2 regions of the Streptomyces sp. CC0208 genome follow, and region 1 is predicted to be linked to the other one. Evidence: predicted binding sites of a transcription regulator. Region 1 holds the regulator's gene; the other holds the start of a gene.
What was found. Region 1 encodes HrcA, which represses chaperone genes, less so after heat shock. Its sites were predicted from a motif close to TTNGCACTCNGNNNNNCNGAGTGCNAA; they were not measured.
Positions count from the first base shown of each region.

Region 1 (10,641 bases):
AGCTGCTCCACCATCGTGTTGACGGTGTCCTTCAGTTCGAGGATCTCACCGCGGGCGTCGACCGTGATCTTCTTCGAGAGGTCACCGTTGGCGACCGCGGTGGTGACCTGGGCGATATTGCGGACCTGCGAAGTCAGGTTCAGGGCCATGAAGTTGACGTTGTCGGTGAGGTCCTTCCAGACGCCGGAGACGCCCCGCACCTGGGCCTGGCCGCCGAGGTTGCCCTCGGTGCCGACCTCGCGGGCCACGCGGGTGACCTCGTCGGCGAAGGCGGAGAGCTGGTCGACCATGGTGTTGATGGTGGACTTCAGCTCCAGGATCTCGCCCTTCGCCTCGACCGTGATCTTCTTGCCGAGGTCGCCCTGGGCCACCGCCGTCGACACCAGCGCGATGTTGCGGACCTGTGACGTCAGGTTGTCCGCCATGAAGTTGACGTTGTCGGTGAGGTCCTTCCAGACGCCCGACACGCCCCGCACCTGGGCCCGCCCGCCGAGGTTGCCCTCGGTGCCGACCTCGCGGGCCACGCGGGTGACCTCGTCGGCGAAGGCGGAGAGCTGGTCGACCATGGTGTTGATGGTCGACTTCAGCTCCAGGATCTCGCCCTGTGCGTCCACGGTGATCTTCTGACTCAGGTCGCCGTTGGCCACGGCCGTCGTGACCTGGGCGATGTTCCGTACCTGGGACGTCAGGTTCGACGCCATGAAGTTGACGTTGTCGGTGAGGTCCTTCCAGACCCCGGACACCCCGCGCACCTGGGCCCGGCCGCCCAACTGCCCCTCGGTGCCGACCTCGCGGGCCACGCGGGTGACCTCGTCGGCGAAGGCCGAGAGCTGGTCGACCATCGTGTTCACGGTCAGCTTCAGTTCGAGCAGCTCGCCCGTCGCCTCGACCGTCACCGTGCGGGTCAGGTCACCGCGGGCCACCGCCGTGGTCACCAGGGCGATGTCCCGGACCTGGGCGGTCAGCCGCGAGGCCATGGTGTTCACCGCCTCGGTCACATCGCGCCAACTGCCCGACAGACCGGTCACCTTGGCCCGCCCCCCGAGCCGGCCCTCGGTGCCGACCTCGCGGGCCACCCGGGTCACCTCGCCGGTGAACAGGGAGAGCTGGTCGACCATCTTGTTCACGGCCCGGCCGAGGCGCCGCAGATCACCGCGCAACTGCCGGTTGCCGTCGTGCAGGTCGACCCGCTGGGTCAGATCACCGCCGGCCACCGCGTCCAGGACCCGGGTCGCGTTGGCGGCCGGGGCCACCAGGGCGTCGAGCAGCTGGTTCACGTCGTCGACCCGGGAGGTCCACGTCCCCTGCCCGGGGCTGGGGGAGAGCCGTTCGTCCAGCCGGCCGTGCCGTACCAGCTCCCGCTTCACCCGGTTGACCTCGCCGGTGAAGTGGACATTGCGGTCCACCAACTGGTTGAAGACGGCCGTCAGTTCGGCCACGATTCCGTCCCCGGACTCCGGCATCCGGCGGAAGTCGCCGTCCCGGGCAGCGGTCATCGCGGCGAGCAGGGGCCGCAGCTCCGATGCTCGAATCCGGTCGGCATTGTGTCCCTCTTCGAGCACAGGCGTACCACTGTTCTCACTCATGGTGGCCCACTTCGGTAACTCGGCGCTTATGGGCGTGGCCAGTCTGTCACTCTGTCCGCGTCGGCTGAGGTGTATTCGTCCGAACTGCTCGGGGAGACGGACATGGGGGCCATACCTGCGCAACGGGAGTCCGTTGCCCATGCGTCCGATCCGCCCGCGCGCGGTGACGACGCGCTCCCGCCCGCCCCGGCGCACGCCCACGCCACCCTCCCCGGCGGTCCGCTCGCCCCGGGCTCGGCCCGGGCCCTGATGCGGGCGGCGGTCGCCGAGTGGGCCGAACTCGCCCTGCCCGGCACCGAGTTCCTCAGCGACCGGCAGGCCGACGACGCCGTGGTCGTGGTCAGCGAGCTCGTCACCAACGCCGTCGTGCACGCGGGCACCGACATCGAGCTGGACTGCCGACTGGAAGCGCACACCGGCGCGCTCGTCGTCGAGGTCCTCGACCACCACCCCTCGCGCGCCCCTCGCGACGGTGACCTCGAACCCGCGTACGGCACACCGGAGCACGGGCGCGGACTGCGTCTGGTCGCCGCCCTCGCCGAGACCTGGGGTATCACCTACCGCACCGGCGCCAAGACCGTGTGGGCGCAGCTACCGGCCGGAGGGAAGGACGCCCTCGACGGGATCCAGGCGTACGCAGGGGAGCAGGCGCACGAGCGGGGGCTGCGGGTCGCCGGGATACTCGCCCCGGCACCACCCCCGTCCCGGCCCCCGGCCGCGCCCGAGCCCGGGTCCTCCGGTGAGCCCGACCGGGACTGGCTCAACCGCGGTGCCCTGTCCTTCCTCGCCGAGGCCTCCGACCTGCTCGCCGGGCAGCTCGACGAGAACCTGGTCGCCGCGCTCGCCGGCCAGCTGATTGTGCCGCGGCTGGCCGACTGGTGCGCGGTGTGGCTGGAGGACGAGGTCGCCGGACGCTGGGGGTCTCCCCGCCCCGGTGAGGCCCGGAGCGACGGGACGGGCCGGGGCGAGAGCGGGGTGTCCGGGCCCCGGCTGGCCCGGGTGTGGCACTCCTGCGAGAACCGGATCGAGGACCTGCGGCGGGCGCTGGAGAAGGAGCCGCCGGGCTCGTCGGGCCCGGACCATCCCGGGCCCGCGCCGTTCCCCTGGCCCGGCGAGGCGCTCGGCCCGCACGGCACCCACGGCTCCGCGCTCGCCTACCGCCTCACCGCCGGCGGCCGTCCGCTGGGCACCCTGGTCATCGGCCGGGCCGGGCTGATGTCCTTCCCCGACGAGATCACCGGGCTCGTCGAGGACCTCAGCCGCCGGGTCGCGCTCGCCATCGGCGCGGCTCGCCAGTACGCCCGCCAGGCCACCATCAGTGCGGTGCTCCAGCGCGGTCTGCTGCCCGGCGCGGTCGCCGAGATCCCCGGCGTACGCAGCGCCCTGGTGTACGAGCCGTGCGACAAGGGCGGACCCAGCGGCGACTTCTACGACCTCTTCCCGGCCGGCGACGGCCGCTGGTGCTTCGCCGTCGGCGACGTCCAGGGAAAGGGCCCCGAGGCCGCCGTGGTGATCGGTCTCGCACGGCCCTGGCTCCGGCTGCTGGCCCGCGAGGGCTACCGCGTCGCCGACGTACTGGACCGCCTCAACCAGCTCCTCCTCGACGACGCGACGGAGGCCGCGGACGCGGCCGCACGAGCCCTGGCGGCCGCGGGCGGACGCCCCACGAACCCCGGCGACGGCCCGCAGACCCGCTTCCTGTCCCTCCTGTACGGCGAGCTCGCGCCCTTCGACGGCGGAGTGCGCTGCACCCTCGCCTCCGCCGGACATCCGCTGCCGCTGCTGCTCGGAGCGGGCGGCGAGGTCCGTACGGCCGCGCGGCCGCAGACCCTGCTCGGGGTCGTCGAGGACGAGACGTACACCAGTGAGACCTTCGAGCTGCGGTCCGGCGACAGCCTGCTGTGCGTCACCGACGGGGTGACCGAGCGGCGCAGCGGCCCCCGGCAGTTCGACGACGAGGACGGGCTCGCGGAGGCGTTCGCCGGGTGCGCCGGGCTGGACGCCGAACTGATCGCGGAGCGGATCAGACGGCTGGTGCACGACTTCGGGGCACGGCCGCCGGAGGACGATCTGGCCCTGCTGGTCCTCCAGGCGGAATAGGTGTCCGCGAGGTGCTGGACAATGGAGGACATGCCTTCCGCACTCCCCGACGGCGAACCCGTCCCCGACGACGGCTCGCTCCCCGCGTCCGCGCTCGCCGGGTCCGCCGACCGCCCCCTCGGCTTCTACCTGCACGTCCCGTACTGCGCGACCCGCTGCGGCTACTGCGACTTCAACACCTACACCGCGACCGAGCTGCGCGGTTCGGGCGGGGTGCTGGCCTCCCGCGACAACTACGCCGAGACGCTGATCGACGAGATCCGCCTGGCCCGGAAGGTCCTCGGCGACGACCCGCGCCCGGTCCGCACGGTGTTCGTCGGTGGCGGTACGCCGACCCTCCTGGCCGCCGGGGATCTCGTACGGATGCTGGGGGCGATCCGTGACGAGTTCGGGCTGGCCGCGGACGCGGAGGTGACCACCGAGGCGAACCCGGAGTCGGTGGACCCGGAGTATCTGGCGGCGCTGCGGGAGGGCGGCTTCAACCGGGTGTCCTTCGGGATGCAGAGCGCGCGGCAGCACGTACTGAAGGTGCTGGACCGCACGCACACGCCGGGACGGCCCGAGGCGTGCGTGGCGGAGGCCCGCGCGGCGGGGTTCGCGCACGTCAACCTCGACCTGATCTACGGAACTCCCGGCGAGTCCGACGACGACTGGCGGGCGTCCCTGGAGGCGGCGATCGGGGCCGGACCGGATCACGTGTCGGCGTACGCGCTGATCGTCGAGGAGGGCACGCAGCTGGCTCGTCGTATCCGTCGGGGCGAGGTCCCGATGACCGACGACGACGAGCACGCGGACCGGTATCTGATCGCGGACTCGATGCTGGCGGAGGCCGGATTCGACTGGTACGAGGTGTCGAACTGGGCGACCTCGGAGGCTGCCCGGTGCCTGCACAACGAGCTGTACTGGCGAGGCGCGGACTGGTGGGGGGCCGGTCCCGGGGCGCACTCGCACGTGGGCGGGGTCCGGTGGTGGAACGTGAAGCATCCGGGGGCGTACGCGGCGGCGCTGGCCTCCGGCAGGTCTCCGGGCGCCGGGCGCGAGCTGCTGCCGGAGGAGGACCGGCGGGTCGAGCGGATCCTGCTGGAGCTGCGGCTGCGGGAGGGGGTGCCGCTGTCCCTGCTGCGCGAGGAGGGGCTGGCTGCTTCTCGGCGGGCGCTGGGGGAGGGGCTGCTCGAGGGCGGGCCTTATGAGGAGGGACGGGCTGTGCTGACGCTGCGGGGCCGGTTGCTGGCGGACGCGGTGGTCAGGGACTTGGTGGACTGAGGGCGGCTGGGACCTCCCCAGGGGCGCGGGGAACCGCGCGACCAGCCCCCACCGGCCCGCAGGCGTACGACCGCCCGCATACTCACGGCGCCGTCACGAAGTCGATCAGCTCCTCCACCCGCCCCAGCAGCTCCGGCTCCAGGTCCCGGTAGGACCCCACCCGCTTCAGGATCGCCTGCCACACCGCGCCCGTGTTCTCCGACGGCCAGCCCAGGGCCTTGCACACGCCGGTCTTCCAGTCCTGGCCGTGCGGTACCCGCGGCCACGCCTCGATCCCCAGGGACGACGGCTTCACCGCCTCCCAGATGTCGATGTACGGGTGGCCCACCACCAGCGCGTGCTCGCTGGTCACCGACGCGGCGATACGGGACTCCTTGCTGCCCGGCACCAGATGGTCCACCAGGACGCCGAGCCGGGCGTCCGGGCCCGGCGCGAATTCGGCCACGATCGACGGCAGGTCGTCCACGCCCTCCAGGTACTCCACGACCACGCCCTCGATGCGCAGGTCGTCACCCCAGACCTTCTCCACCAGTTCCGCGTCGTGACGGCCCTCGACGTAGATACGGCCGGCGCGGGCCACGCGTGCGCGCGCGCCGGGCACGGCCACCGATCCGGACGCGGTACGGGAGGGTCGTACGGGAGACGCGGCCGACGGTCTGACCAGGGTCACCACCCGGCCCTCCAGGAGGAAACCGCGCGGCTCCAGCGGGAACACCCGGTGCTTGCCGAAGCGGTCCTCCAGGGTCACCGTGCCCGCCTCGCAGCGGACCACCGCGCCGCAGAAGCCGGTGCCCGGCTCCTCGACCACCAGGCCGGGCTCGGCGGGCACCTCCGGCACCGGCTTGGGCTTCTTCCACGGAGGGGTCAGGTCGGCGGAGTACTGGCGCATTCGGATGACGATAGGAGAACCGGTCCGAGGATCACTACGACACGCCGAAGCGGGCCGCCAGCGCGTCCCGCTGCGCCCGCACGAACGCCGCGTCCACCACCGCTCCGTGACCGGGCACGTACTGCGCGTCCTCGCCGCCCAGGTCTAGGAGGCGGTCCAGCGCGGCCGGCCAGTGCTGCGGTACGGCGTCCGGGCCCGCCTGCGGTTCCCCCGACTCCTCGACCAGGTCGCCGCAGAAGACGACCTCCGGGCTGCCGGGCACCAGGACCACCAGGTCATGGGCCGTGTGGCCGGGACCGACGTTCGCCAGCAGGACCTGGCGGCCGCCGCCGAGGTCGAGCGTCCACTCGCCGGAGACGTGGTGCCGGGGGGAGACGAGGGCGTCCACAGCCTCGTCGGCCACCGCCGGGTCCAGTCCGTTGCGCACGGCGTCCGCCCGCAGCTCCGCACGTCCGAGCCGCCCCGCCAGCACCGTCTCCACGCCCACCGCGCCGAACACCTCCGCCCCCGCGAACGCCGCCGCTCCGAAGACATGGTCGAAATGGGGGTGGGTGAGCGCGAGATGGGTCACACGGTGGCCGGCCAGTTCTCCGGCCTGCGCGCGCAGCCGGGCGCCCTCCGCGAGGCCGGAGCCCGCGTCGACCAACAGGGCCGTGCCCTCGCCGATCACCAGGCCCGCCGTACAGTCCCAGCCGGGCAGCCGGCACCGCCCCACGCCGGTCGCGACCCGCTCCCACCCGAGCTCTTCCCAAGTCACCGTCATACGGCGACGCTAGCCGTACGACCGGTCACGCGGGGACCAGCCTTGCCCGAGGAGTACCCCACCGCCGTACACTGGCCCGGGGACGCTGGCACTCGGACGGACAGAGTGCCAGGCAAGGCGCCAAGGGAACGACTTCTGGAGGTGTGCGCGATGCTGAGTGAACGCAGGCTTCAGGTGTTGCGCGCCATCGTCCAGGACTACGTCGGCACCGAGGAGCCGGTCGGGTCGAAGGCCCTGACCGAGCGGCACAACCTCGGAGTCTCCCCGGCGACCGTCCGCAACGACATGGCGGTCCTGGAGGACGAGGGGTTCATCGCCCAGCCGCACACCAGTGCCGGGCGGATCCCGACCGACAAGGGCTACCGGCTGTTCGTCGACAAGCTGGCGGGCGTCAAGCCGATGACCGCGCCCGAGCGGCGCGCGATCCAGAACTTCCTCGACGGTGCCGTGGACCTCGACGACGTCGTGGCCCGGACCGTGCGGCTGCTCGCGCAGCTGACCCGGCAGGTCGCCGTCGTGCAGTACCCGTCCCTCACCCGCTCGACCGTGCGGCACGTGGAGCTGCTCTCGCTCGCCCCGGCGCGCGTGATGCTCGTGCTGATCACGGACACCGGCCGGGTCGAGCAGCGCATGGTCGACTGCCCGGCACCCTTCGGGGAGGCCTCGCTCGCCGATCTGCGGGCGCGGCTCAACAGCCGGATCGCCGGGCGGCGGTTCGCCGATGTGCCGCAGCTGGTCGAGGACCTGCCCGAAGGCTTCGACGTCGAGGACCGGGGTACGGTCTCGACAGTGCTCTCCACTCTCCTGGAGACGCTCGTCGAGGAGAACGAGGAGCGGCTGATGATCGGCGGCACCGCCAATCTCACCCGCTTCGGACATGACTTTCCCCTCACCATCCGGCCCGTCCTGGAGGCCCTGGAGGAGCAGGTCGTCCTCCTCAAACTCCTTGGTGAGGCCGGAGATTCGGGCATGACCGTACGTATTGGTCATGAGAACGCCTACGAGGGACTCAACTCCACTTCGGTGGTGTCGGTCGGTTACGGTTCGGGCGGCGAGGCAGTCGCCAAGCTCGGCGTGGTCGGACCGACCCGCATGGATTACCCGGGAACGATGGGAGCGGTACGCGCAGTGGCACGGTACGTCGGACAGATCCTGGCGGAGTCGTAAGTGGCCACGGACTACTACGCCGTTCTCGGCGTGCGCCGCGACGCGTCGCAGGATGAGATCAAGAAGGCGTTCCGTCGGCTCGCGCGCGAGCTGCACCCGGACGTCAACCCGGATCCGAAGACCCAGGAGCGGTTCAAGGAGATCAACGCCGCTTACGAGGTGTTGTCGGACCCGCAGAAGAAGCAGGTCTACGACCTCGGCGGCGACCCGCTCTCGCAGGCCGGCGGCGGTGGCGCGGGCGGCTTCGGGGCCGGTGGGTTCGGGAACTTCTCGGACATCATGGACGCGTTCTTCGGTACGGCTTCGCAGCGGGGGCCGCGCTCGCGCACCCGGCGCGGCCAGGACGCGATGATCCGCCTGGAGATCGAGCTCGACGAGGCGGCCTTCGGCACCACGAAGGACATCCAGGTCGACACGGCGATCGTCTGCACCACGTGCAGCGGCGAGGGGGCCGCCCCCGGCACCTCCGCCCAGACGTGCGACATGTGCCGCGGCCGCGGCGAGGTGTCGCAGGTGACGCGGTCCTTCCTGGGCCAGGTCATGACGTCCCGCCCGTGCCCGCAGTGCCAGGGCTTCGGCACCGTCGTCCCGACCCCGTGCCCGGAGTGCGCCGGCGACGGCCGGGTCCGCTCGCGCCGCACGCTCACCGTGAAGATCCCGGCCGGTGTGGACAACGGCACGCGGATCCAGCTCGCGGGCGAGGGCGAGGTCGGTCCCGGTGGCGGTCCCGCCGGTGACCTCTACGTCGAGATCCACGAGCTGCCGCACTCGCAGTTCCAGCGCCGGGGCGACGACCTGCACTGCACGGTCACCCTCCCGATGACGGCGGCCTCCCTCGGCACCAAGGTCCCGCTGGAGACCCTCGACGGCATGGAGGAGGTCGACATCCGCCCGGGCACCCAGTCCGGCCAGTCGATCCCGCTGCACAGCCGGGGCGTCACCCACCTGCGCGGCGGCGGCCGGGGCGATCTCATCGTCCACGTCGAGGTCCAGACCCCCACCAAGCTGGACCCCGAGCAGGAGCGCCTGCTGCGCGAGCTGGCGAAGCTGCGCGGCGAGGAACGGCCCACGGGGCAGTTCCAGCCCGGGCAGCAGGGGCTGTTCTCGCGGTTGAAGGACGCGTTCAACGGGCGTACGTGAGCGGTGCGAAGGTCGGATTCGGACTTGTTCGGAGGACGTGACAACATGCCGTCATGTCCTCCGCACTGACCGATCTCTTCCCTCATCCGATCGTGCAGGCCCCCATGGCGGGCGGCGTCTCCGTGCCGCGGCTCGCCGCCGCCGTGTCCGACGCGGGCGGGCTCGGATTCCTGGCCGCCGGGTACAAGACGGCCGACGGGATGTACCAGGAGATCAAGCAGCTGCGCGGGCTGACCGGGCGCCCCTTCGGGGTCAACCTCTTCATGCCGCAGCCCGAATATGCCGATCCCGCGGCCGTCGAGGTCTACGCCCACCAGCTGGCCGGCGAGGCCACCTGGTACGACACCGAGCTCGGCGACCGCGACAGCGGACGTGACGACGGCTACGACGCCAAGCTCGCCGTCCTCCTCGACAATCCCGTGCCGGTGGCCTCCTTCCACTTCGGCATCCCGAGCAGCGACGCCCTGGAGTCGCTGCGCCGCGCCGGCACCTTCACCCTCGTCACCGCGACCACCCCCGAAGAGGCCCTGGCGGTGCAGTACGCGGGCGCCGACGCGGTCATCGCGCAGGGCATCGAGGCGGGCGGTCACCAGGGCACCCACCGCGACCTCCCCGAGCAGGACGGCTCGGGTCTAGGGCTCCTCTCCCTGGTCGCGCAGATCCGTGAGACGGTCAGCCTCCCGATCGTCGCCGCCGGCGGCATCATGCGCGGCAGCCAGATCGCCGCCGTCCTCGCCGCCGGCGCGAGCGCGGCCCAGCTCGGCACGGCGTTCCTCGCCTCGCCCGAGTCCGGCGCCCACGACGTGCACAAGCAGGCGCTGACCAACCCCCTCTACGTCCGTACCGAGTTGACCCGCGCGTTCTCGGGCCGGCCGGCCCGTGGCCTGGTCAACCGCTTCCTGCGCGAGCACGGGCCGTACGCCCCCGCCGCCTACCCCGAGGTCCACCACCTGACCGCCCCGCTGCGGAAGGCCGCCGCCAAGGCCGGTGACGCCCAGGGCATGGCGCTGTGGGCGGGGCAGGGACACCGGTTGGCACGCGAGCTGCCCGCGGGGCAGCTCGTGGAGATACTCGCGGCCGAACTCGACGCCGCCAGGACAGCGTTGTCAGCCAAGGGGGACCCGCGATGACCGCACCCGTGTTCGTCGTCGAGCACTTCGTCGAGCAGACCGAGCCGGGGACCGGCGGACGCTACGTCCTCGACGGCCCCGAAGGCCGCCACGCCGTCTCCGTGAAGCGGCTCCAGCCCGGCGAGGACGTCATCCTCACCGACGGCGCCGGGCACTGGGCCGACTGCGTGGTACTCGGCACCGAGGGCAAGGACCGGCTGATCGTCCAGCTGGACTCGGTGAACGAGGCACCTGACGTACAGCCCCGCATCACCGTCGTCCAGGCCCTCCCCAAGGGCGACCGCGGTGAACTCGCCGTCGAGACGATGACCGAGGTCGGCGTCGACGCCATCGTGCCCTGGCAGGCCGCCCGCTGCATCACCCAGTGGAAGGGCGAGCGGGGTCTGAAGGCGCTCGGCAAGTGGCGGGCCACCGCCCGCGAGGCCGGCAAGCAGTCCCGCCGGATCCGCTTCCCGGATATCGCGGACGCGGCAACCACCAAGCAGGTTGCCGCACTTCTCGCCAAAGCCGACTTCGCCGCCGTGCTCCACTCCGACTTCGAACGCGGCAGCGCGCCGCTCGCCACCGCCGAACTCCCCGACGAGGGCGAGATCGTGCTGGTCG
Region 1 covers NZ_CP031969.1:5,971,380-5,982,020, forward strand. Annotated here, with positions in the region: gene D1369_RS27400 (HAMP domain-containing protein) at 1-1,586, opposite strand, end outside; gene D1369_RS27405 (SpoIIE family protein phosphatase) at 1,689-3,686, shown strand; gene hemW (radical SAM family heme chaperone HemW) at 3,717-4,949, shown strand; gene D1369_RS27415 (DUF3097 domain-containing protein) at 5,032-5,838, opposite strand; gene D1369_RS27420 (MBL fold metallo-hydrolase) at 5,873-6,601, opposite strand; gene hrcA (heat-inducible transcriptional repressor HrcA) at 6,752-7,768, shown strand; gene dnaJ (molecular chaperone DnaJ) at 7,769-8,908, shown strand; gene D1369_RS27435 (nitronate monooxygenase) at 8,962-10,038, shown strand; gene D1369_RS27440 (16S rRNA (uracil(1498)-N(3))-methyltransferase) at 10,035-10,641, shown strand, end outside.

Region 2 (10,641 bases), 1.1 Mb from region 1:
CCCCCGACCTGTGCCTGCTGTGCGAGACCCGGCGCAGGGCGGCCCGCCGCGCCGAGATCAACGGACCCTACGCGCGCCCCCGCTCCACCGAACCCGCCCCCTCCCGGTACGGGGTGCGGGAGGACCGGCCGCAGCCCCAGCAGCGGTGGCTGCCGGAGCAGTGGACCGGCCAGGAGTGGCAGCTGTGCGGGACGCCGAGGCGGGACCGGCACGAGGCCGAGCTCTACCTCAACGCCCAGCGCCGCGGGCCGCGCGCCGCGATGGCGTACCGGCTCGTCCACGAGTTCACCGACTACGAGGTGCTGCGGGTGTGGGGCACCCCGGTGCGGGTGGACATCGAGCCGCTCGGCAACCTCTAGAAGCGCCGCCTACTTCAGCAGCGGCAGCGCCGGGAAGTCGTACCCCTCCCACAGCCGCCGCGCCACCTCCTCCGGGTACGGCCGCACCTCGGGCGTCACGTCGAGGACCTGAGTGGCGCGGCCCTCGCCGTCGTACGCCGGCCACCCCGGGTCCCCGGTCCGCGCGAATCCCGTCCACGCGGACTGGAAGAGCGCGGTCAGCGCCCTCGCCTCGTCCGGCACCCCGGTCCCCGCGAAGAGCAGATTGCCGAGGTCGGCGTCGTACGTGCCGAACAGCAGCGGGATGTCCAGGCCGTGGCACGCGCCGAGCGCGCCGCCGAACGCCGGTGCGGACCAGGTGAGTTCGTAGACATGGACCCGGCCGCCGCCCGCGCTCTGTGCCTCCGCAAGCCGCAGGGACGGCATGTTGAACAGCCAGTCCGTCTGCACGCGTTCACACAGTTCGGTCGGTGTGGCGTCCGGGTAGGCCTCGCGGTAGGCGCGCTCCCCGTCCGGGCCCGGCGCGAACATCCGCAGGGCCGCGGCCGCCCGCTCCTCCGTGATCTTGCCGAGCTGTTCGCCGAGGGCGAGGAAGAGCCGGTACTCGTCCCGGTTGTGTCCGACGAGCAGTTCCACGTCCCGCACGGCGCCCGCCGCGAGCGCCTCCCAGGGGGTGCGGGGCAGCACCTCGCCGTCGACGACCGGTGCGAAGGGTGTCGCGGTCGGCACCACCTGGCCCCACCGGTCGTCGTACTCACGCATCCGCGAGCTCAACCGCTCGCCGACCGAAGGGAGTTCGCGCGGATCCACGGTCGCCAGCGCTGCGGCCGTGGGAGCGAGCCCCGCCTCCTTGCCGATCTCCACCGCTATGTCCCGGGCGAGTTCGGCGGAGAAGTAGGTGCCGGGCACGCTCTGCGCGATGGCCCGCCCGAACAGGCCCCGCGCGCTCGGCATCGCCAGCAGCGAGGCCACCGATCCCGCGCCCGCCGACTCCCCGAACACGGTGACCTGCCCGGGGTCCCCGCCGAACGCCGTGATGTTGTCCCGCACCCACTCCAGCGCCGCGACCTGGTCCAGCAGTCCCCGGTTCGCGGGCGCCCCCTCCAGCAGGGCGAACCCCTCTATGCCGACGCGGTAGTTGAGGGTGACGACGACCAGGTCACCGGCGCGCGCGAGGTGCTGGGCGTCGTAGCCGGGGCTGCCCGCGTGACCCAGCTTGTAGGCACCGCCGTAGATCCACACCATCACCGGGCGACGGGCCGAAGGGTCCGTCGCGGGGGTCCAGACGTTGACCGTCAGCCAGTCGTCGCCGGTGGGCGTCTCCAGCACACCCGCGCGCCCCTGGAAGCCGGACTCCTGCGGGGGCGGGGGCCCGAAGGCGTACGCCTCCCGGGTCCCCTCCCAGCTCCTGACGGGCCGCGGCGCCTGGAACCGCGCCCCGCCCACCGGCGGTTCGGCGAACGGGATTCCCCGGAAGACCACCAGTCCGTCCTCGGCGCGCCCGCGCACGGCACCGGCCGCGGTGCGTACTTCGAGACCCTCGGCTGACGTCATCGGTCGAACTCCTCACAGGTCGGGGCAGCTTCGCCTCACTCCAGCCCACGTCCCTTGCCTGAGTCAACCAAGTCGGGGAGCCTTGTGCCGTCAGCTCAACGACTTCAGCGCGGACGCGTCGTACGGCTGCAGTTCGTCGAAGCGGCCCGCCAGCACCTTCGCGGCCCACTCGGGGTCCTGGAGCAGCGCACGCCCGACGGCGACCATGTCGTACTCCTCGCGCTCCAGGGCGTCGAGCAGGTCGTCGATGCCCTTGAGGGGGGCGCCCTCGCCGGCGAAGCCGCGCAGGAAGTCGCCGTCGAGACCGACCGAGCCGACGGTGATGGTGGTCCGGCCGGTGAGCTTCTTGGTCCAGCCGGCGAGGTTGAGGTCGGAACCCTCGAACTCGGGGAGCCAGTAGCGGCGGGTGGAGGCGTGGAAGGCGTCGACCCCGGCCGCGGCGAGCGGGGCGAGGATCGCCTCCAGCTCCTCCGGCGTCTCGGCGAGCCGCGCCTTGTAGGCCTCCTGCTTCCACTGCGAGTACCGGAAGATGACCGGGAACTCGGGCGAGACCGTCTCGCGTACGGCCGCCACGATCTCCGCCGCGAACTTCGTACGGGCGACCTGGTCACCGCCGTAGGCGTCGGTGCGGCGGTTGGTGCCCGCCCACAGGAACTGGTCGAGGAGGTAGCCGTGGGCGCCGTGCAGCTCCACGCCGTCGAAGCCGATGCGCTCCGCGGCGGCCGCGGCCTCGGCGAACGCGCCGATGACGTCGTCCAGGTCGCGCTGGGTCATCGCCTTGCCGGTGGGCTCGTCGGCGCCGATCCGCAGACCGGAGGGGCCGACGGCGGGGGCGTCGGCGTAGGGCGGCTGGCCCTGCTCGCGCACCATGCCGATGTGCCACAGCTGCGGGACGATGGTGCCGCCCGCCGCGTGCACCTGCTCGGCGACCTTCGCCCAGCCCGCCAGCTGCTCCTCGCCGTGGAACCGCGGGACGCTGCCGCTGTTCCCGGCCGACTCGTGGCCGACGTAGGTGCCCTCAGTGACGATGAGGCCGACTCCGGCGGCCGCGCGGCGGGAGTAGTACGACGCCACGTCCTCGCCGGGGACGCCGCCCGGGGAGAACATCCGGGTCATGGGCGCCATCGCGATGCGGTTCGGGACGGTCAGGCCGTTGATGTGGACCGGACGGGAGAGGATCTCGGCGGCACGGGAGCTGGCGGGGGCGGTCACGTGTGGGTACTCCTCGGTATGTGCATGCGCATGGACACTACTCAGGTGCCAACCGTCCCGTCCGCCTCAGGATTTCCCCCTGCTCTGTGACTCCGGCCACGCATGAAAGAAGCCCGCCCCACGAGCGTGGGACGGGCTTTCTGTCGAGCGCTGGGCAGGCCTTGCACCTGCATCTCCCCGCAGGAAGCGGGACGTCTTTCCTTGGACCACCAACGCGTAGTCGGCCGACGGGAGTTCACGTCGGGCGGCTCGTGATCAAGCATAGCGCAGAAAAAACCGGGGGCGGCACACCCCGTTCCCGGGAGTGCCGCCCTCGGCAAGGACGTTGATCAACCAGAGGTCGATCAGAAGTCCATGTCACCGCCCGGCATACCGCCACCGGCGGGCGCGGCGGCCTTCTCCGGCTTGTCGGCGATGACGGCCTCGGTGGTGAGGAACAGCGCGGCGATGGAGGCGGCGTTCTGCAGGGCAGAGCGGGTCACCTTCGCCGGGTCGATGATGCCTTCGGCGATCATGTCGACGTACTCACCGGTCGCGGCGTTCAGGCCGTGGCCGACGGGCAGGTTGCGCACCTTCTCGACGATGACGCCACCCTCGAGACCACCGTTGACGGCGATCTGCTTCAGCGGGGCCTCCAGCGCGAGCTTCACGGCGTTGGCGCCGGTCAGCTCGTCACCCTCCAGGTCCAGCTTCTCGAAGACCGAGGAGGCCTGGATGAGGGCCACGCCACCGCCGGCGACGATGCCCTCCTCGACGGCCGCCTTCGCGTTGCGAACGGCGTCCTCGATGCGGTGCTTGCGCTCCTTGAGCTCGACCTCGGTCGCGGCACCGGCCTTGATGACGGCGACGCCACCGGCGAGCTTCGCCAGGCGCTCCTGGAGCTTCTCGCGGTCGTAGTCCGAGTCGCTGTTCTCGATCTCGGCGCGGATCTGGTTGACGCGGCCGTTGACCTGGTCGGACGAACCGGCACCGTCGACGATGGTGGTCTCGTCCTTGGTGATGACGACCTTGCGGGCGCGGCCCAGGAGGTCCAGGGTCGCGTTCTCCAGCTTGAGGCCGACCTCCTCGGAGATGACCTCGCCGCCCGTGAGGATGGCGATGTCGCCGAGCATGGCCTTGCGGCGGTCACCGAAGCCCGGGGCCTTGACGGCGACGGACTTGAAGGTGCCGCGGATCTTGTTGACGACCAGGGTCGACAGGGCCTCGCCCTCGACGTCCTCGGCGATGATCAGCAGCGGCTTGCCCGACTGCATGACCTTCTCCAGGAGCGGGAGCAGGTCCTTGACGGAGCCGATCTTGGAGTTGGCGATGAGGATGTACGGGTCGTCGAGCGACGCCTCCATCCGCTCCATGTCGGTGGCGAAGTACGCCGAGATGTAGCCCTTGTCGAAGCGCATACCCTCGGTGAGCTCCAGCTCCAGACCGAAGGTCTGGGACTCCTCGACGGTGATGACGCCTTCCTTGCCGACCTTGTCCATCGCCTCGGCGATGAGCTCGCCGATCTGGGTGTCGGCGGCGGAGATGGAGGCCGTGGAGGCGATCTGCTCCTTGGTCTCGACATCCTTGGCCTGCTCGAGCAGGGCGGCGGAGACGGCCTCGACGGCCTTCTCGATACCGCGCTTGAGGGCCATGGGGTTGGCGCCGGCGGCTACGTTGCGCAGGCCTTCCTTGACCAGGGCCTGGGCTAGCACGGTCGCGGTGGTCGTACCGTCACCGGCGACGTCGTCCGTCTTCTTGGCGACTTCCTTGACCAGCTCGGCGCCGATCTTCTCGTACGGGTCCTCGAGCTCGATCTCCTTGGCGATGGAAACACCATCGTTGGTGATCGTGGGGGCGCCCCACTTCTTCTCGAGGACGACGTTGCGGCCCTTGGGGCCGAGCGTCACCTTGACGGCGTCCGCGAGCTGGTTCATGCCGCGCTCGAGGCCGCGCCGCGCCTCCTCGTCGAACGCGATGATCTTGGCCATGTGAAGTGGTCCCTCCAGGACTGGGGGTGATTCCTTCGGACCGCGCCCGCGCCCGCGACGGACGGCTCGCCGGCCCGTGGATCCTTGCCCCACTAGGCCTGCGGGCCTCACCGACCCGGTCCATCTTTGTCACTCTCACCTTCAGAGTGCTAACGCCAATGATTAGCACTCGGCATGGTCGAGTGCAAGCGCCTCTCGGGTATCGGGCCCCGGTTCGCCGGCCAGAGAGGCAGGCAGACCACGGCCCGCAAGCCGCGTACGGCGGGCAGGGGACGGGGCGGGGGTGTCCGCCCGCAGCGGCCGGCGTCCGTTACAGAGCACGCGTTACCCAAGCCCCCACCGGAGCCACACAGGCCGCCGCAGGCATCCAGGGGCGCGGGGAACTGCGCAAAACGCCCGCCCCCAGCGAACCCGCACACGAACCCGAACCCGCCCAACCGCCGGAGGCACATGCACATGCCGAAGGGCCCGTACCCATGACTCCCCATGGGGTACGAGCCCTTCGAAGAAGAACGAAGAACGACGCTGTTGTTACCCGGCGCGTGCTTCAGCCAGTCGCGAGACGAACCATGTCCGCCTGCGGCCCCTTCTGACCTTGCGAGATCTCGAACTCGACCCGCTGGCCCTCTTCAAGGGTGCGGTAGCCGTCCATCTGAATCGCGCTGTAGTGGACGAATACATCCGCACCACCGTCGACCGCGATGAAGCCGTACCCCTTCTCCGCGTTGAACCACTTGACGGTGCCCTGAGCCATGCCTAACTCCCCTATTACTGGCCCTTGCACGGATCCACACTTCATGGATCCGGGTCAGACCTCACCCCCCACATGGTTGGGGGCGTGCGCCGGAACGCGTCGACCGCGGCTGAATGTATCTGTCCAACTGCCGTCTGCAACAGGTCAATCGGACGAGAATTCTGGACGGAAGGGGTCCGGAATGTAGTGAGAATTCGCCCGAATCCGGGGCAAGTCGGGCCCCACAAAAGGAGCATAAGGCGCAAAGAACCCACACACTTTGGCTACTTCTCGTCGCATCCGAAGTCGGAACTCATATGCGTCCGGCATGCAGGAAGCAGCAGCTTCCCCAACTGTACCGCGCTCAACCATAGAGAATTGCCCCCTCCGCTTCTCTCGCGGAGGGGGCAATCGGATGAACACTCGGTAATTACTGTTACCGAAGGTAATGACCAGTCATATGGTCACCCGCCGGCAACCGCCGGGATGATGGAGACTCCGGCCCCGTCGGGCGTCGCCGTCTCCAGCCCCTGCTCGAACCGCACATCGTCGTCGTTCACGTACACGTTCACGAACCGCCGCAGCTTGCCCTGGTCGTCGAGAACACGCGCCGCGATACCGGTGTGGTTCTTCTCCAGATCGGCGATGACCTCGGCGAGGGTCCCACCCTCGGCCTGCACCTCGGCCTTGCCGCCGGTGTAGGTGCGCAGGATGGTGGGGATGCGGACGTTGACGCTCATGCGAGGCCAGCCTCTCGGAAAGAGTCCAGGTTCGGACGAATCGTGGCGGTGAGCCCGGTACCGGCCACCGCGTCCAGGGTCTTGAGACCGTCGCCGGTGTTCAGCACCACCGTGGTCTTCGTCGGGTCGAGGACACCGTTCTCGATCAGCTTGCGGGTCACCCCCACCGTCACGCCACCCGCGGTCTCCGCGAAGATGCCCTCGGTCCGCGCCAGCAGCTTGATCGCGTCCACGACCTGCTCGTCGTTCACGTCCTCCACCGCACCGCCGGTACGGCGCGCGATGTCCAGCACGTACGGGCCGTCCGCCGGGTTGCCGATGGCGAGCGACTTGGCGATGGTGTTCGGCTTCTGGGGGCGGACCACGTCGTGCCCGGCCTTGTACGCCACCGACACCGGCGAGCACCCCTCGGCCTGCGCGCCGAAGATCTTGTACGGCCTGTCCTCGACGAGCCCGAGCTTGATCAGCTCCTGCAGACCCTTGTCGATCTTCGTGAGCTGCGAACCGGAGGCGATCGGCACGACCAGCTGGTCGGGGAGCTGCCAGCCGAGCTGCTCGCAGATCTCGTACGCCAGGGTCTTGGACCCCTCCGCGTAGTACGGCCGCAGGTTGACGTTGACGAAGCCCCAGCCCTCGCCGGCCGGGTCGCCGATCAGCTCGGAGCAGAAGCGGTTCACGTCGTCGTAGTTGCCCTCGATGCCGACCAGCTCGCCGCCGTAGACCGCGGCCATGACGACCTTGGCCTGCTCCAGGTCGTGCGGGATGAACACGCAGGAACGGAAGCCGGCCCGGGCGGCCGCGGCACCCACCGCACCGGCGAGGTTGCCGGTGGAGGAGCAGGAGAGGGTGGTGAAGTTGAAGGCGCGCGCGGCCTCGATGGCCTGCGCGACGACGCGGTCCTTGAAGGAGTGCGTCGGGTTGCCGGAGTCGTCCTTGATGTACAGGCCGCCGGTCACGCCGAGCTCGCGGGCGAGGTTGTCGGCCTTGACGAGCTGGGTCCAGCCGGGGTTGATGTTGGGCTTGTCCGCCACGTCCGCGGGGACGGGCAGCAGCGGGGCGTAGCGCCAGATGTTCGCGGGTCCCGCCTCGATGCGCTTGCGGAGGTCCTCGGTGTCGTAGGCCGAGAAGTCGTAGGCGATCTCGAGCGGGCCGAAACACTCCTCACAGGCGAAGACCGGGCCGAGCGGGACGCGGTGGCCGCATTCGCGGCAGCTCAGTGCCGCGGCGGGACCCAGATCGACGGAGTTCGTGGTGCTTGCAACTGTCTGCGCAGCCATGGAGGCGAGGCCCTTTCTCCTCATCTTCCTCACGACGCATCTCGCCGTGAGACGGATTTGGCACCTTCCCGAGTCGGGAGCCTCGCGGAGACGATCGTCAGCGATCGCTACGAGAACCGACTGGAGGGTTGCCGGGGCTTCATCGGGCCGTATCCCTCTGCCCCTCTGGATGAGCGGTATGAAGTTGTGAACGGCGGGCCACCCAGGACATGCGATGGTCACCCGCGTTGTTCAAGACTGTAACCGAAGGCCAGGACAGTTGAGAGAGTCGTCCGAACGGCGAGATGGATCACACGCAGATCACACGCAGAGGAGCCGCGCACTGTGCTGAACGAAGTCGAGCGCTGGCTGGCCACCCGTTCCTGGTCCGCGAGCGATCGCCCACTCCACCGGATCATGGCCGCGAAGCGGAGCACGGGGCGGACCGTCAGTGTCGTCCTGCCCGCGCTCAACGAGGAGGAGACGGTCGGTGACATCGTCGCCGTGATCCGTCATGACCTCATGCAGCAGGTCCCGCTCGTCGACGAGATCGTCGTCGTCGACTCGGGATCGACCGACCGTACGTCCGAGGTCGCCGAGGCGGCCGGCGCGCGGGTCGTCCACCGTGACGACATCCTCCCGCGTATACCGGCCGTGCCCGGCAAGGGCGAGGTCCTGTGGCGTTCCCTGCTCGTCACCAGCGGGGACATCGTCTGTTTCATCGACGCCGACCTGAAGGAGTTCTCCTCGGACTTCGTCGCCGGCATCGTGGGCCCGCTGCTCACCGACCCCGAGGTCGACCTGGTCAAGGGCATGTACGACCGTCCCCTGGGCGGCGCCGCCGGGCAGGGCGGCCGGGTCACCGAGCTCATGGCGCGCCCGCTGCTGAACATGCACTGGCCGCAGCTGGCCGGTTTCGTACAGCCGCTGGGCGGTGAGTACGCGGCCCGGCGTTCGCTGCTGGAGCAGCTGCCGTTCCCCGTCGGCTACGGCGTCGAGCTGGGCATGCTGGTCGACGCCCTGCACCTGGTCGGGCTGAACGCGCTCGCCCAGGTCGATGTCGGGGTGCGCAAGCACCGTCACCAGGACGGGCAGGCCCTGGGCCGGATGTCCGCCGCGATCTACCGCACCGCGCAGCTCCGGCTGGCCCGCGGTCACATGATCCGGCCCGCTCTCACCCAGTTCGAGCGGGGCCGGGACGGCTTCGAGCCGCGTACGTACTCCGTGGACACGGAGGAGCGGCCGCCGATGGTGGAGATCGCGGAGTACGCGCAGCGGAAGGTCGCGTAACCGCACGGAAGTGCGCAACCGTACGTTTGAGCGTTTGGGGGCCGGGCTAGGTTGAGGCGTATGGCGTCAACCAACAGTGCTGCTCAGGTGCTGGTCGCGTCCAACCGCGGCCCGGTCTCGTACGAAGTGCGCGAGGACGGCTCGCTGCATGCCAAACGCGGTGGCGGCGGGCTGGTCTCGGGCCTGTCGGCGATCGGCTCCGGCGCGGACTCCCTGTGGGTGTGCTCGGCGCTCGGCGACGGCGACCGCGAGGCGGTCCGGCGCGGGGTCGGCGAGCCGGGGGTCCGCATGCTCGACATCCCGGCCGACGTGCACGCCGACGCCTACAACGGCATCGCGAACTCGGTGTTGTGGTTCGTCCACCACCTGCTGTACCAGACCCCGCTGGAGCCGGCCTTCGACGCGGAGTTCCGGCGGCAGTGGGCGTCGTACGAGACGTACAACCGCGCCTTCGCCGAGGCGCTCGCGGAGGAGGCGGCCGAGGGGGCGGCGGTCCTGGTGCAGGACTACCACCTGTGCCTGGTGCCGGGGATGCTCCGCGAGCTCCGCCCCGACCTGCGCATCGCCCACTTCTCGCACACGCCGTGGGCGCCGGTGGACTACTTCCGGATGCTGCCGGACGACATCGCGGGCCAGGTCCTGCGGGGCATGCTGGGCGCCGACCGGCTCGGCTTCCTCACCCGGCGCTGGGCGGACGCCTTCACGGCCTGCTCCACGGAGCTCGCGGACGGGCTCGGCGAGACCCGGATCGGGGTGCACGGTCTTGGCGCGGACGCGGACTTCCTGCGCGCCCGCTCCCACGAGGCCGACGTCGAGGAGCGGATCGTCGCCCTGCGCGAGGAGATCGGCGCGGGCCGGAAGACGATCGTGCGGGTGGACCGGACCGAGCTGTCCAAGAACATCGTGCGCGGGCTGCTCGCCTACCGGCGGCTGCTGGAGTCGCGGCCGGAGTGGCGGGAGCGGGTCGTGCACGTGGCGTTCGCGTATCCGTCGCGGCAGGACCTGGCGGTGTACCGGGACTACACGGCCGAGGTGCGGCGGGTGGCCGAGGAGATCAACGACACGTTCGGCACACCTGGCTGGACCCCGGTCCTGCTGAATCTGAAGGACGACTTCGCGCGCTCCCTCGCCGCGTACCGGCTGGCGGACGTGGCGCTGGTCAACCCCATCCGGGACGGCATGAACCTGGTCGCGAAGGAGGTGCCGGTGGTCTCCGACGTGGGGTGCGCGCTGGTGCTGTCGCGGGAGGCCGGGGCGTACGAGGAGCTGGGTGACGACGCGATCGTGGTGAACCCGTTCGACGTGGAGCAGACGGCGGCGGCCCTGCACGAGGCCCTGACGATGCCGGCCCACGAACGCGCCGAACGCGCGAAGCGGCTCGCCGCGGCGGCGACGGCGCTCCCGCCTGCGCAGTGGTTCCTGGAGCAGCTGAACGCGCTGAACGGATGAGCATGAACCTTCCAACGCCCACCACCCCCGCCGGTCAGGAGGGCCTGCGCGCACTCCTCGCGGAGCCGAGCCGCGCGGTGATCGGCCTCGACTTCGACGGGA
Region 2 covers NZ_CP031969.1:4,891,361-4,902,001, reverse strand. Annotated here, with positions in the region: gene D1369_RS22540 (hypothetical protein) at 1-359, shown strand, start outside; gene D1369_RS22535 (carboxylesterase family protein) at 369-1,892, opposite strand; gene D1369_RS22530 (NADH:flavin oxidoreductase) at 1,983-3,104, opposite strand; gene groL (chaperonin GroEL) at 3,449-5,071, opposite strand; gene D1369_RS22520 (cold-shock protein) at 5,619-5,825, opposite strand; gene D1369_RS22515 (MoaD/ThiS family protein) at 6,269-6,544, opposite strand; gene thrC (threonine synthase) at 6,541-7,821, opposite strand; SAM riboswitch class I at 7,839-7,997, opposite strand; gene D1369_RS22505 (glucosyl-3-phosphoglycerate synthase) at 8,146-9,090, shown strand; gene D1369_RS22500 (trehalose-6-phosphate synthase) at 9,151-10,539, shown strand; gene otsB (trehalose-phosphatase) at 10,536-10,641, shown strand, end outside.
Region 2: a site for HrcA is predicted at 5,234-5,260, ahead of groL (chaperonin GroEL). Genes of this name have one in related genera too.